One region of the Variovorax durovernensis genome, then DNA from elsewhere that is predicted to be linked to it. Evidence: riboswitches for the same ligand, from Rfam matches in the RefSeq annotation. Region 1 holds a riboswitch; the other holds the start of a gene.

Region 1 (7,365 bases):
CTCGAGGTGCAGAAGATGACGCTGTCGACGCTGCGCGGCATGAACGTGCGCATGGAAGACATCGCCAGCGCGTTCACCAAGCAGGCCGCGGCCGTGATGCCGGCGCCCGCACCAGCAGCCCCTGCCGCCGCGCCCGAGCCGGAGCCCGAAGAGATCGAGGAAGAAGACGAGCTGCCCGAGGAAGAGGAAGCGCCGACGCCGAAGAAGTCGCGCACCCGGCCGGCCGCCGCTAAATCGAAGGCCGCCGACGGCGCCGGCGTGGTCGATCCCATGCAGTGGTGGGGCTCGCTCACCGAGCAGTTCCAGCAGATCGCCAGCTCGGCGCTGCAGGACGCCGCGCAGCTGAAGGTGCCGGCCATGGCCCAGCCGCTGGCCGACGCGGTCGGCAAGGCGATGGGCGGCAAGCCGGCGGCAACCAAGGCCCGCAAGCCCGTTGCCGCGGCAAAGAAGGCGGCGGCTCCGGCCGCCAGGAAAAAGACGTCGACCGCCGCGCGCAAGCGAACCTCCAGCCGGCGCTGACGTCATACCCACATATTTTTGGAAAGAACGGGTTGGCACGCATCATGAAACTGTTTCCCTCCGGTCATGCCACCCATCCGCAATGGCGCATGGCGGCCGGCCTCGTGCTGGCCCAGTTGCGCGCACAGATGGCATTGCCCGACTACGCGTCGTCGCCGACGCTCGGGCTGCTCTACATCACCGACCACTACGCCGCCGAGGCGCAGGACATCCTCGACCACCTGAGCGCCGAACTGCCCGAAGTGACCGACTGGTCGGGCACCGTCGGCATCGGCGTGGCAGCCAACAACGCCGAATACTTCGACGAGCCCGGCATGACGCTGATGCTCTGCGCGCTGCCGAGCGACCAGTACCGCGTGTTCTCGGGCGTCGCGCCGCTGGGCAACTCCGAAATGAGCGGCTTCGAGGCCCACACCGCGCTGGTGCACGCCGACCCGGCCACGCCGGACCTGACCGAGTTGATCGCCGAGATGGCGGGCCGCACCGACACCGGCTACCTGTTCGGAGGGCTCTCGTCTGGCCGTGGCGGCGCGCTGCAATTCGCGATCGGCGGCAACGGCAACATCCGCGGCCACGGGGCGGCGGGCGGGGTGTTTTCAGGCGGCCTGTCGGGCGTGGTGTTCGGTGACGGCGTGCGGCTGGTGTCGCGCGTCACGCAGGGCTGCCAGCCGCTGCGCTCGGGCGCGGTGCGCGAGAGAGAGATCACGGAGGCCGACGGCAACCTGTTGCTCAGGCTCGACGGCGAACCGGCGCTCGACGTGCTGCTGGCCGATCTGCAGGTGTCGCTGGAGCGGCCGCAGGAAGCCATCGACGCCGTGCGCAACACGCTGGTCGGTCTGGCCGATGCGGGCAGCGACGGCATCCGCCGCACCGGCGACCTGGGCGCCGACGTGCTGGTGCGCCACATCATCGGGCTCGACCCGACGCGGCGCGGCATCGCGATTGCCGACACGGCCGAAGCCGGCATGCGCCTGACCTTCTGCCGCCGCAATGCGCAGGCGGCGCGGTTGGACCTGATGCGTATCTGCGCCGAGATCCGTGAAGAGCTGGAGCCGGAAGAGCAGACGCTGGCCACCGCGCGCGCCGTGGCGGCGGGCGAGGCCGAGGCGGCGCCGCATCCGGCAAGGCGCATCGCGGGAGCGGTATACGTGAGCTGTTCCGGGCGTGGCGGGCCGCATTTCGGCGCGCCGGGCGCAGAGTTGCAGATCGTGCGGCACGCGCTGGGCGACGTGCCGCTGGTCGGGTTCTTTGCCGCCGGAGAAATCGCGCGGCACCACCTGTATGGGTATACCGGGGTGCTGACGGTGTTCACGGCCAACGACTGACCGCCTTTCAGCCGCCGATCACGCCGGTTGCAGCACGCGCGGCTGCGGCGCCGGCATTCCCGTGAACGCGAAATCCACCTCCGGTGCGAGCCCGCTCACGATGCGCGCAATCGACTTGCCCGAGCCGCAGGCGTGCGTCCAGCCGAGCGTGCCGTGGCCGGTGTTCAGGAACAGGTTCGCGAGCTTGGTCCTGCCGATCAGCGGCACGTTGCTCGGCGTGGCGGGGCGCAGGCCGGTCCAGAACTGCGCCTGCGTGGTGTCGCCGGCGCCGGGGAACAGCTCTTCGACGCGGCGCACGATGGCTTCGCAGCGCACGCGGTTCAGGTCGCGGTCGTAGCCGTTGAGCTCGGCCGTGCCGGCGATGCGCAGGCGGTCGCCGGATTCCGAGGTGTAGCGCGAGAACACGAGCTTGAATTCGTCGTCGGTCAGCGAGACCTGGTGGGCTTTGGACGCGTCCTTGACGGGCAGCGTGACCGAATAGCCCTTGGCCGGATAGATCGGCAGGCGGATGCCCAGCGGCGCCGCAAGCAGCGGGCTCAGCGAGCCCATCGCCATCACGAAGGCATCGCCGCGGATGCGCTGGAAGCGGCCTTCGGCATCGGTGACCTCCACGTGATCGATGCTGCCGCCGGCCTCGCGCAGGGCGGTGACGGTGTGGCTCATCAGGAATTTCACGCCGGCTTCTGCCGCGAGCCGGGACAGCTCGCGTGCGAAGCGGTTGGCGTCGCCCGACTCGTCTTCTGCCGTGTAGGTCGCGCCGGCCAGTTTCGGGCGGATGTGGGCGAGGGCGGGCTCGATCTTCACGGCCTCGTCTGCCGAGATGACCTGGCGCTCGCAGCCCAGGGCGCGCATCTGCTCGGCGGGCGCAAGGGCGCCGTCGAACTCCTTCTGCGTCGTATAGAAATGGAGGATGCCCTGGGTGCGCTGGTCGTAGGCAATGCCGGTGTCGCGGCGCAACTGTTGCAACATCGAGCGGCTGTATGTGCCGAGACGCACGATCTGCTCGATGTTGTGGCGGGTGCGCGCCGGCGTGCATTCGCGCAGGAACTGCAGGCCCCACAGCCACTGGCGCATGTCGGCGCGGATGCGGAACAGCAGCGGGGCATCTTCCTTGCCCAGCCACTGCAGCACCTTGAGAGGCGCGCTGGGGTTGGCCCAGGGTTCGGCATGGCTGACGGAAATCTGCCCGCCGTTGGCGAAGCTGGTTTCGGCGGCCGGGGTGGCCTGCCGGTCGATCACGGTCACTTCGTGGCCGAGTTGCTGGAGGTAGTAAGCCGAGGTCACGCCGAGCAAGCCGGCGCCAAGAACGATCACGCGCATTTCAAGTACCTTTGAGGTGCTGCGCTTGAACGGCGGGCGAGGGTGAATACTATTGAATTAATAGCAAGCAACCGGACGACCGCTGTCCAAGTTGCCGCTCCCCCTGTCCTCGGTACCTGAGAGATTCACCCGCTGCGCCCGCAGAGGGTTTGCTCCTTCGGTGCATCGCGACCATGTTGAACGGTGCGATGGCTCTCCAGACGGCGTTTCAGTTGATGCAGTACAGACCCCCTGTTCGGGCCGACCTGAGCGTTTATGGGAGTTTGCGCCTTCGGTAGGGCCATTTGGTGGCCCGCTCTCCTGCAGTGGGTCGATTGTAGGCGGGGCTTGCGCGGGTGCCAACCGCGGAATTAAGGCCAGCGTGCCAATGGGATAATCGCCTGTTGATTTGCCGCAGGGCGATCGTTCCACAACAACAGGGGACCTCATGATCCTGGTTACCGGCGGCGCTGGCTTCATTGGCGCCAATTTCGTACTCGACTGGATCGCGAACAGCGACGAGCCGGTCGTGAATCTCGACAAGCTGACCTACGCCGGCAACCTCGAGACGCTCGCGTCGCTCAAGAACAACCCGAAGCACATCTTCGTGCAGGGCGACATCGGCGACAGCGCCCTGGTCGACCGCCTGCTGGCCGAGCACAAGCCGCGCGCCGTGGTCAACTTTGCCGCCGAATCGCATGTGGACCGCTCGATCCACGGCCCCGAAGACTTCGTGCAGACCAACGTGCTCGGCACCTTCCGCCTGCTCGAATCGGTGCGTGGCTTCTGGGGCGCGCTGCCGGCCGACCAGAAGACAGCCTTCCGCTTCCTGCACGTATCGACTGACGAGGTCTACGGCTCGCTTTCGAAGACCGACCCGGCCTTCACCGAAGAGAACAAATACGAGCCCAACAGCCCGTACTCGGCCAGCAAGGCCGCCAGCGACCATCTCGTGCGCGCCTGGCATCACACCTACGGCCTGCCGGTGCTCACCACCAACTGCTCCAACAACTACGGCCCGTTCCACTTCCCCGAGAAGCTGATCCCGCTGATGATCGTCAACGCGCTGGCCGGCAAGCCGCTGCCTGTGTACGGCGATGGCATGCAGGTGCGCGACTGGCTCTACGTGAAGGACCACTGCAGCGCCATCCGCCGCGTGCTCGAGGCCGGCAAACTGGGCGAGACCTACAACGTGGGCGGCTGGAACGAGAAGCCGAACATCGAGATCGTCAACACCGTGTGCGCGCTGCTCGACGAGCTGCGCCCCAAGGCCGACGGCAAGCCCTACAAGGAACAGATCACCTACGTCACGGACCGCCCGGGCCACGACCGCCGCTACGCCATCGACGCACGCAAGCTCGAAGCAGAGCTCGGCTGGAAGCCCGCCGAGACCTTCGACACCGGCATCCGCAAGACCGTCGAGTGGTACCTCGCGAACAGCGAGTGGGTGCGCAACGTGCAAAGCGGCGCCTACCGTGAGTGGGTGGAAAAGCAGTACGACGCAAAGGCCGCGGCATGAAGCTGCTGCTGCTGGGCAAGGGCGGGCAGGTCGGCTGGGAACTGCAACGCAGCCTCGCGCCGCTGGGCGAACTGGTCGCGCTCGATTTCGACAGCACCGATTTCCACGCCGACTTCAGCCGGCCAGAGCAATTGGCCGAGACAGTGTTGAAGGTGCGCCCCGACGTGATCGTGAATGCCGCAGCACACACCGCCGTCGACAAGGCCGAGAGCGAACCCGAATTCGCACGCAAGCTCAACGCCACGTCGCCCGGCGTGGTGGCCGAAGCCGCCCGGCAGATTGGCGCGCTGATGGTGCATTACTCGACCGACTATGTCTTCGACGGCAGCGGCAGCAAGCCCTGGAAGGAAGACGACGCTACCGGCCCGCTCAGCGTCTACGGGCAGACCAAGCTCGAAGGCGAACAACTGGTGGCGCAGCACTGCCCGAAGCACCTGATCTTCCGCACAAGCTGGGTGTACGCGGCGCGCGGCGGCAACTTCGCCAAGACCATGCTGCGCTTGGCCAAGGAGCGCGAAAAGCTGACCGTCATCGACGACCAGTTCGGTGCGCCCACCGGTGCCGAACTGCTGGCCGACGTGACGGCCCATGCCATCCGCGCCGCGCTGCAGGATCCGGCCAAGGCCGGGCTCTATCACGCGATTGCGGGCGGTGAAACGACATGGCACGGCTATGCGCGCTTCGTGCTCGAAATGGCGCAGCAGGCCGGCGTCGAGCTCAAGGCCGGCCCGCAGGCTGTCGAGGCCGTGCCGACCAGCGCCTTCCCGACCCCGGCGAAGCGCCCGCACAACTCGCGCCTGGACACTACCAAGCTGCAGGCCACCTTCGGCCTGCGCCTGCCGCCTTGGCAGGAAGGCGTTGCGCGCATGCTGCGCGAGACGCTCTGAGAAGCGAATACACACCAAAGAAAAGAATGACCACGACAATTCAACGCAAAGGCATCATCCTGGCCGGCGGCTCGGGCACTCGCCTGCATCCGGCCACGCTGGCAATGAGCAAGCAACTATTGCCGGTGTACGACAAGCCGATGATCTACTACCCGCTCAGCACGCTGATGCTCGGCGGCATGCGCGACATTTTGATCATCAGCACGCCGCAGGACACGCCGCGCTTCCAGCAACTGTTGGGTGATGGCAGCCAGTGGGGCATCAATCTGCAATACGCAGTGCAGCCGAGTCCGGATGGGCTGGCGCAAGCCTTCATCATTGGCGAAAAATTCGTTGGCAACTCGTCAAGTGCTCTAGTTTTGGGTGACAACATCTTCTACGGCCATGACTTGGCCCATCTGCTCGAAGGAGCAGACGCAAAGGACGCCGGCGCCACGGTGTTTGCCTACCACGTGCACGATCCGGAGCGCTATGGCGTGGTCGCATTCGATGTCCAGGGCAAGGCAAGCAGCATCGAGGAGAAGCCGGTCAAGCCCAAGAGCAGTTATGCGGTGACCGGGCTCTACTTCTACGATAACCAAGTGGTCGACATTGCCAAGTCGGTGAAGCCGAGTGCGCGTGGCGAGTTGGAGATCACTGCGGTGAACCAGGCCTACCTCGACCTGGGCCAACTCAATGTGCAGATCATGCAGCGCGGCTATGCGTGGCTGGATACCGGCACGCATGAGAGCCTGCTCGAAGCTGGCCAGTTCATTGCAACCCTGGAGCATCGCCAAGGCTTGAAGATTGCGTGCCCGGAAGAGATTGCGTGGCGCAACGGGTTCATCGACAACGCGCAACTCGAGAGGCTCGCCGCGCCGCTGGAGAAAAGCGGATATGGCAAGTACCTCAAGCGTTTGCTGAGCGACGAGGTGCGGTCATGAAGGCAACGCCCACCGCGATTCCAGAAGTGCTCGTGATCGAACCCCGGGTGTTCGGCGATGCGCGCGGTTTCTTTTTCGAGAGCTTCAATCAGAAGGCATTCGACGAGGCCGTCGGCCAGCATGTCGATTTCGTGCAGGACAACCATTCGCGCTCGACCAAGGGCGTACTGCGGGGGCTCCACTATCAGATCGAGCAGGCGCAGGGCAAGCTCGTGCGGGTGGTCAACGGCGCTGTGTTCGATGTGGCGGTGGATATTCGCCGCTCTTCCAGGACTTTCGGGCAATGGGTCGGTGTCGAACTGACCGGCGCCAATCACAAGCAACTGTGGGTGCCCGCGGGTTTCGCCCATGGTTTTCTGGTGTTGAGCGAGACGGCTGACTTCCTCTACAAGACCACTGACTACTATGCGCAGGCACACGAACGGTGCATCCGCTGGGATGACGCGTCCATCGGCATCGCATGGCCGCATGTAGGCGCTGAGCCGACGCTCTCGCCAAAAGATGCGATGGGAGCGGAATTCGGTGCGGCCGAGGTGTATTCGTGAGGCTGTGCCGCCAGCTTTCAACGCTTGCCTGAGTGCTGCCGCGGTGAGTGACGGTGCGGGTATCGTGACCCGCAGACTAAAATTTCGCCTTTAAGTTTTCATTTATAGATCGGGGGCCTCGTGCGCGTTTCAAACAGAAAAAGAGTGATGGTGACCGGAGGCGCCGGCTTTTTGGGGTCCCATCTCTGCGAGCGGTTGCTCAATGATGGGTGCGACGTGCTGTGCGTGGAGAACTTTTACAGCGGTACCCGCGATAACGTCGTTCATCTCATGGACAACCCGCATTTCGAGCTGATGCGCCACGACGTGACCTTTCCCCTGTATGTCGAGGTCGACGAAATCTACAAC
Region 2 (7,365 bases), 3.3 Mb from region 1:
ACTACCTGTTCGAGGCCGAGTTCTGCAACCCGGCCTCGGGCTGGGAGAAGGGCCAGGTCGAGAAGAACGTGCGTGATGCGCGCCACCGGTTGTGGCAACCTGTGCCGGCGTTCGCCACGCTGGCGCTGCTCAACGACTGGCTGGAGGACCGCTGCAAGGCGCTGTGGGGCGAGATCGTCCACGGCAAGCTGCCAGGGACCGTAGCCGATGTCTGGGCGCAGGAACGGCCACTACTGTTGCAGATCCCCAGACCCTTCGATGGTTTCGTGGAACACACCAAGCGCGTCTCGCCCACCTGCCTGGTGCACTTCGAGCGCAACCGTTACAGCGTTCCGGCCTCCTACGCGAACCGGCCAGTGAGCCTGCGCGTGTACGCCGAACGCCTCGTCGTGGCGGCCGAGGGCCAGATCGTGTGCGAGCACACGCGCATCATTGACCGTCGCCACGACACCGCAGGTCAGACCGTCTACGACTGGAGGCACTACCTGGCAGTGCTGCAACGCAAGCCAGGAGCGCTCAGGAACGGAGCGCCCTTCAGCGAGCTGCCGCAGGGCTTCCGGCGGCTGCAGGCCGCGCTGCTGAAGCAGCCAGGCGGAGACCGCGAGATGGTGGAGATCCTGGCGCTGGTGCTGCACCACGACGAGCAGGCAGTGCTGACCGCGGTCGAACTGGCGCTGGAAGCCGGCGTGGCCAGCAAGACTCATGTGCTGAATGTGCTGCACCGACTGCTCGATGCCAAGCCCATTGCGCCGGCGCCTGTCACGGCACCGCAGGCACTGCGCCTGATGAACGAGCCGAAGGCCGATGTGCTGCGCTACGACACGCTCCGGGGGCGTGCCAGCGCTGCTGGCGGCCTGCGCGGGCCGCTGAACTCCAAGTCGAGTAGCCAGGAGGTGCGCCATGCGACATGACCCTGCCAGCGGCGCCATCGTGATCATGCTGCGCGAACTCAAGATGCACGGCATGGCCCAGGCCGTCGCGGAGCTGGCCGAGCAGGGATCGCCGGCCTTCGAGGCGGCCCAACCGATGCTCTCGCAGTTGCTAAAGGCAGAGACAGCCGAGCGGGAGGTACGCTCGGTGGCCTACCAGTTGAAGCTCGCTCGCTTCCCAGCCTATCGCGATCTCGCTGGCTTCGACTTCGCCAACAGCGAGGTCAACGAGGCGCTGGTGCGTCAGCTACACCGATGCGAGTTCATGGACGATGCGCAGAACGTGGTGCTCGTGGGCGGTCCGGGCACCGGCAAGACCCACATCGCCACGGCGCTGGGCGTGCAGGCCATCGAGCACCAACACCGCCGGGTGCGCTTCTTCTCGACGGTAGAACTGGTCAACGCACTCGAGCAAGAGAAGGCCAGTGGCAATCCCGGCCACATCGCGCACCGACTGATGTACGCGGACATGGTGGTGCTCGATGAACTGGGCTACCTGCCGTTCAGCGCATCAGGTGGCGCGCTGTTGTTCCATCTGCTGTCCAAACTCTACGAACGCACGAGCGTGGTGATCACAACCAACTTGAGCTTCAGCGAGTGGGCCAGCGTCTTCGGCGACGCGAAGATGACGACGGCGTTGCTGGACCGGCTCACGCATCACTGCCATATTCTGGAGACCGGAAACGACAGCTTCCGCTTCAAGCACAGCTCGGCTCAACCCGTTCAAGCAGTCCAACCTAAAAAGGAGAAAGCCAAGAACTTATCCACACCGTGAGCCGGCTGGCTCGCAAAGAGGGTGGGTCAATATTCGATGGAAATCGCGGGTCAGGATTCCATGGAACTCAACAATCACGCGTCTATTCGAAGGTCGCGCCCGACGACCGGGTTCTCGCGCCCTATCCGTTGATGAGGGAATGAACACAAGAATTTCTGGATTGCAAATGCTGCCTCCTCATCCCCGATCTTTCTTCCTTGCAGGCGTCATGCAGGGCGCGCGCGGCGGACGCGATCTCGCGGACCAGTCGTACCGCCCGGCGATCGCAAGAGCCATCCGACGCCACTTTCCGAATGCCGTGGTGCACGACCCCGCCGAACGAATGTGGGACAACCTGCAAACCTCCCGCGAACGCATTCGCGAGGCGCACACCGCCTTGCTCCAGACGCCCAAGGTAGCCAGGTCCGACCTGGACCCTGCGCTGCTGGAGTTGACGCAAATATTCCACCGGCAGACGGCGATGGCAGGTAACTGCGATGTCTGCGTCGTCTTCCTGCCGAACAACGAGCCAAGCATGGGAACAGCCGCGGAGATGTTGACAGCCCACAACGCTGGACGGTTCGTGGTGGCGATTACCCGTATGCGGCAGAACCTGGCTGTGCTCGCCTGCTCCCAACTGATTGTCGAAAGCATGGAGACGTTCGAAAACTGGCTTTCGACGCTTGCAGTTTCACCCACGACGAAGGAAGGAGCGACCTGATGGTTGATGTTGAACTGTTGGTACGCGAGAGCGAGCGACCGGCGGAATTCCCCGGCCTCGATATCAAGACGAAATACCGCAAGGTATTGAATGAAGTGGTGGACGGCACCGATATCGCACCGATCCCGATTGCGACGATCGGCCTTCCTTTTGCCACGCCATGCGCTGCGAGCTGGGAGTACGGACGGCTCTCCGGTGTCTACACGCCACCTTCGCATGCCGCGATGCCTACCGGCAACATCTTTGGCGGATACCTCACGGGCCTGGTTGACCAGTGGGCCGGACTCGCTACTTACTCGGTCATACCCGATCGACTGCAAGTGCTCACCGTCAACATGAACATGGACTTCAAGGCCCCGGCCGTGATTACGGAAACCCGGCTGCAGGCCAGCGTGACGGCATTGACGGAAAGAAAAGCCATCGTTCAGGTGCTCGCCTGGCAGGCTGACATCCTTCTCTTCGAGGCGAACGTGGTCGAGGTCCTGGCGCCCTGGCGCGTCAAGCCAGCCTGAGGCTGGGGATCACAATGAATCGGACATCGCCACTTCTGCGCCCGATCACGATATCGGGCACCCTTTTGAACAACCGCGTCTTCATGGCGCCGATGACGCGCATGCGGGCCAACGGCACGGAATGTCCGACACTGCTGACCGCCAGGTACTACGCACAGAGGGCAACCGCCGGTTTGATCGTCACCGAGGCCACGCAGGTCTGCGCCCAAGGCAAGGGCTACTTCGGCACACCGGGTATCTACACTGATGCGCAGGAAGGTGCGTGGAGCCGCGTGGTGAAAGCGGTGCACGAAGCGGGCGGCCGAATTGCAATGCAACTCTGGCACGTGGGGCGCATCTCGCACAGCCTGAACCAGCCGGACGGCGCGCAGCCGGTCGCTCCTTCAGCCGTCGCCACACGACGCTCGAAGGTAAGCGTCTTCAAGGACGGGCGAATCCAGGAAGTGCGCTGCGAGCCAGCAAGGGAGCTTTCAGGCGATGAAATTTCCGTGATCGTCTCGCAGTACGCGGCAGCGGCGGAACGTGCAAAGCGGGCAGGCTTTGACTTTGTCGAAATTCATGCGGCCAACGGCTATCTGATCAACCAGTTTCTTTCCACGAATACCAACCTTCGGACAGACCAATACGGCGGCTCTCTTGAAAATCGGGCCCGCTTCCTGGAAGAAATCGTCGATGCGGTCTCTCTTGTCATCGGCGCAGGCAGGGTCGGAGTTCGCATATCGCCCAATGGGGTATTCAACGATATCGCCGACAGCGAAGCCGAACAAATGGCCTGTTTGCTAGCCCACAGCCTGAACGCCAAGGGGATCGCGTATCTGCATGTCGCAGAACCAGACTGGGCGGGCGGCGTTGCATTGACTGCAGCATTCCGACAGGGGCTACGCGAAAGATTCAGGAATTGCCTGGTTTTTTGCGGAAATTTCGACCAGAAATCAGCGGAGGAATTGCTGGCGCAAAAAGTTGCGGATGCGATGGCGTTTGGTCGTCTGTACATCGCGAATCCGGATCTGGTGACTCGCTTTGCCGGCGGCGCCAGGCTGAATGTGGCCGACCCATCGACTTTCTATTTCGGCAACACCAAGGGGTATACCGACTATCCGTCATTGGGAAGCTCCGAGGCCACAACGGCAACCGCTTGACCAGAGCGGCCGGCCGATAGTCCTTGGAACATGCCCTAGCCGATCAACTACACTCTCGAAGGTCAGGAGAGAGCCCCGCAAGCCGGGGCCGCCGAAGGCGCAGGGGTTTCCCGAACGCTCAGGCAAAAGGACTGACAAGGCGCCGGAAAACACCGGCGTTTCCTTGCTGGAGAGAGGCCGCCGTACCGCAAACGGCGCAGCGGCCCACCGAAGGAGCAAACCCCGATCGTGGGGCGAATCTCTCAGGTAAAGCGGACAGCAGGGGTGGCCCATGGCTTGCGTCATGGATTTTGTCTGCCCCTTTGGAGTGCCCCGTGGCCGCTTCCTCCGCACCCGCTACCGAACTTCTCAAGACGCCGCTGCACGACCTTCACGTGGAGCTCGGCGCCCGCATGGTGCCCTTCGCCGGCTATTCCATGCCGGTGCAGTACCCCGCCGGCCTCATGGCCGAACACAAGCACACGCGCGACGCGGCCGGCCTGTTCGACATCTCCCACATGGGCCAGCTGCGCCTCGTCGGCCCCGACGCCGCAGCCGCCTTCGAAACCCTGATGCCCGTCGACGTGATCGACCTGCCCGCCGGCAAGCAGCGCTACGGCCTGCTGCTGAACGACGAAGGCGGCATCCTCGACGACCTGATGTTCTTCAACGAAGGCCACGGCTCGCTCTTCGTGATCGTCAACGGCGCCTGCAAGGTGGCCGACATCGCCCACATCCAGCAGAAGATCGGCGCCCGCTGCGAAGTGCAGCCCTTGCCCGACCACGCCCTGCTCGCGCTGCAGGGCCCCCAGGCCGCGGCCACGCTGGCGCGCCTGTCGCCCGGCATCGAGCGCTTCGTGTTCATGACCGGCGGCGCGGTGCAGATCGGCGGCATTCCCGCCTTCATCACGCGCAGCGGCTACACCGGCGAAGACGGCTTCGAGATCTCGGTGGCCGCCAAGGATGCCGACGCACTGGCCCGCCTGCTGCTGGCCCAGCCCGAGGTCAAGCCCATCGGCCTGGGCGCGCGCAATTCGCTGCGGCTCGAGGCCGGCCTGTGCCTCTACGGCAACGACATCGACACCACCACCACGCCGGTCGAGGCCTCGCTCAACTGGGCGATGCAGAAGGTGCGCCGCGCGGGCGGCGCGCGCGAAGGCGGCTTCCCCGGCGCCGCGAAGATCCTCGCGCAGCTTGCCGCTGCCACGGCTGGCACCGCCGGCCACACCGACCACGACACGCTGAAGCGCAAGCGCGTCGGCCTCGTGGCGCTCGAGCGCATTCCGGTGCGCGACGGCACGCTTCTGCAGTCCTTCGAAGGCCAGGACATCGGCATCGTCACCAGCGGGCTGCTCGGCCCCACGGCCGACCGCTGCATCGCCATGGGCTACGTGGCCACCGCCTTCGCCGAGCCCGGCACCCGCGTGCAGGCCATCGTGCGCGGCAAGCCGGTGCCCATGGAAGTCTCGACCATGCCTTTCGTGCCGACCCGCTATTACCGCGGCTGAACGCGGCAGACCCGGCTAGGCTCTGCACCCCGATTCATTTTTTCCACGAGGAGTTTTCTCATGAGCATCAAGTACACCAAGGACCACGAATGGGTGTCGGCCGAAGGCGACGCAGCCACCGTCGGCATCACCGTGCATGCGCAGGACGCGCTGGGCGACGTGGTGTTCGTCGACCTGCCCGAAGTCGGCAAGACCTTCGCGCAAGGCGAAGTTGCCGGCGTCGTCGAGTCGGTCAAGGCCGCAGCCGACGTGTTCATGCCCGTGTCGGGCGAGATCACCGAAGTCAACGAAGCCCTGCGCGCCGACCCGTCGCTGGCCAACAGCGACCCGCTGGCCGCCGGCTGGTTCTTCAAGGTCAAGCTGAGCGAGCCCGCGCAGCTCGACGCCCTGCTGGACGCCGCCAGCTACGACAAGTTCGCGGCCGAATCCTGATCGCCTGATTCTTCTTCCGAGCCCCCTTCCTCCCGAGCCCTCACCGCCATGCCGATTCCCGCCCTTCCCTCTTTGCAAGAACTAGAGAACGCCGAAGAGTTTCTCGCCCGCCACATCGGTATCGATGCGGCGGACGAGGCGCGCATGCTGCCGGTGATCGGCTCGGAAACGCGGGCGGAGCTCATCGACGGCATCGTGCCCGCGGCCATCCGCCGCGCGCGACCGATGCGGCTGCCGGCCCCCGTGACCGAAGCCGACGCGCTGGCCGAGCTGAAGGCGATGGCGTCGAAGAACAAGGTGTTCAAGAACTTCATCGGCCAGGGCTACTACGGCACGCACACGCCGGGTGTCATCCTGCGCAACATTCTCGAGAACCCCGCCTGGTACACCGCTTACACGCCCTACCAGGCCGAGATCTCGCAGGGCCGCATGGAAGCCCTGCTCAACTTCCAGACGATGGTGTGCGACCTCACGGGCATGGCCATCGCCAACGCCTCGATGCTCGATGAAGCCACGGCAGCAGCCGAAGCCATGACGCTCGCCAAGCGCAGCGTGAAGAGCAAGAGCAACGTGTTCCTGGTGTCGGGCGACTGCCATCCGCAGACCATCGAGGTCATCAAGACGCGCGCCGCGCCGCTGGGCATCGAAGTGAAGGTGAGCACGGTGTCGGAAACGCTGCCGCACCTGATGGTGAGCGGCACCTTCTTCGGCGTGCTCGCGCAGTACCCCGCCACCACCGGCCACGTGCACGACCTGCGCCCGCTCGCGGGCCATGCGCACCAGTGCGACGCCGCCTTCATCGTGGCGGCCGACCTGCTGGCGCTGACGCTGCTGGTCGCGCCGGGCGAGTTCGACGCCGACATCGTCTGCGGCACCACGCAGCGCTTCGGCATGCCGCTGTGCAACGGCGGCCCGCACGCCGCCTACCTGGCCTGCCGCGACGAGTTCAAGCGCTCGCTGCCGGGCCGCCTGGTGGGCGTGAGCGTCGACACGCACGGCCAGCCCGCCTACCGCCTCGCGCTGCAGACGCGCGAGCAGCACATCCGCCGCGAGAAGGCCACCTCCAATATCTGTACCGCCCAGGTGCTGCCGGCCGTGGTGGCCAGCATGTACGCCGTGTACCACGGGCCAGACGGCCTCACGCGCATCGCGCAGCGCGTGGCGGCGCTCACCGCCATCCTGTCGACGGGCCTTTCGCAGATGGGCCGCGAGCCGGTCAACACCACCGCCTTCGATTCGCTGACCATCCGCACCGGCGACGACACGCCGGCCATCATCGAGCGTGCGCAGGCAGCCGGCGTCAATTTGCGCCAGCGCCTGCAGCAGCACCTGGGCATCTCGCTCGACGAGACCACCACCCGCGCCGACGTCGAGACGCTGTGGACCCTGTT

Evidence for each region. Region 1 has a riboswitch for glycine ahead of ACWV14_RS28255 (D-amino acid dehydrogenase). Riboswitches for the same ligand answer to the same signal wherever they lie in the genome.
Region 2: it holds a riboswitch for glycine, as region 1 does, so the genes downstream of both, gcvT (glycine cleavage system aminomethyltransferase GcvT) here and ACWV14_RS28255 (D-amino acid dehydrogenase) in region 1, are expected to answer to the same signal.

Annotation. Positions count from the first base shown of each region.
Region 1 is NZ_CDRNCW010000001.1:5,965,879-5,973,243, reverse strand. Features, by position in the region: gene ACWV14_RS28265 (PhaM family polyhydroxyalkanoate granule multifunctional regulatory protein) at 1-519, shown strand, start outside; gene ACWV14_RS28260 (FIST signal transduction protein) at 564-1,844, shown strand; gene ACWV14_RS28255 (D-amino acid dehydrogenase) at 1,863-3,164, opposite strand; glycine riboswitch at 3,258-3,374, opposite strand; glycine riboswitch at 3,386-3,477, opposite strand; gene rfbB (dTDP-glucose 4,6-dehydratase) at 3,592-4,662, shown strand; gene rfbD (dTDP-4-dehydrorhamnose reductase) at 4,659-5,549, shown strand; gene rfbA (glucose-1-phosphate thymidylyltransferase RfbA) at 5,576-6,472, shown strand; gene rfbC (dTDP-4-dehydrorhamnose 3,5-epimerase) at 6,469-7,017, shown strand; gene ACWV14_RS28230 (UDP-glucuronic acid decarboxylase family protein) at 7,165-7,365, shown strand, end outside.
Region 2 is NZ_CDRNCW010000001.1:2,705,718-2,713,082, reverse strand. Features, by position in the region: gene istA (IS21 family transposase) at 1-911, shown strand, start outside; gene istB (IS21-like element helper ATPase IstB) at 901-1,704, shown strand; gene ACWV14_RS12920 (hypothetical protein) at 1,844-2,404, shown strand; gene ACWV14_RS12915 (PaaI family thioesterase) at 2,404-2,916, shown strand; gene ACWV14_RS12910 (alkene reductase) at 2,931-4,055, shown strand; glycine riboswitch at 4,109-4,199, shown strand; glycine riboswitch at 4,212-4,324, shown strand; gene gcvT (glycine cleavage system aminomethyltransferase GcvT) at 4,370-5,542, shown strand; gene gcvH (glycine cleavage system protein GcvH) at 5,603-5,974, shown strand; gene gcvP (aminomethyl-transferring glycine dehydrogenase) at 6,023-7,365, shown strand, end outside.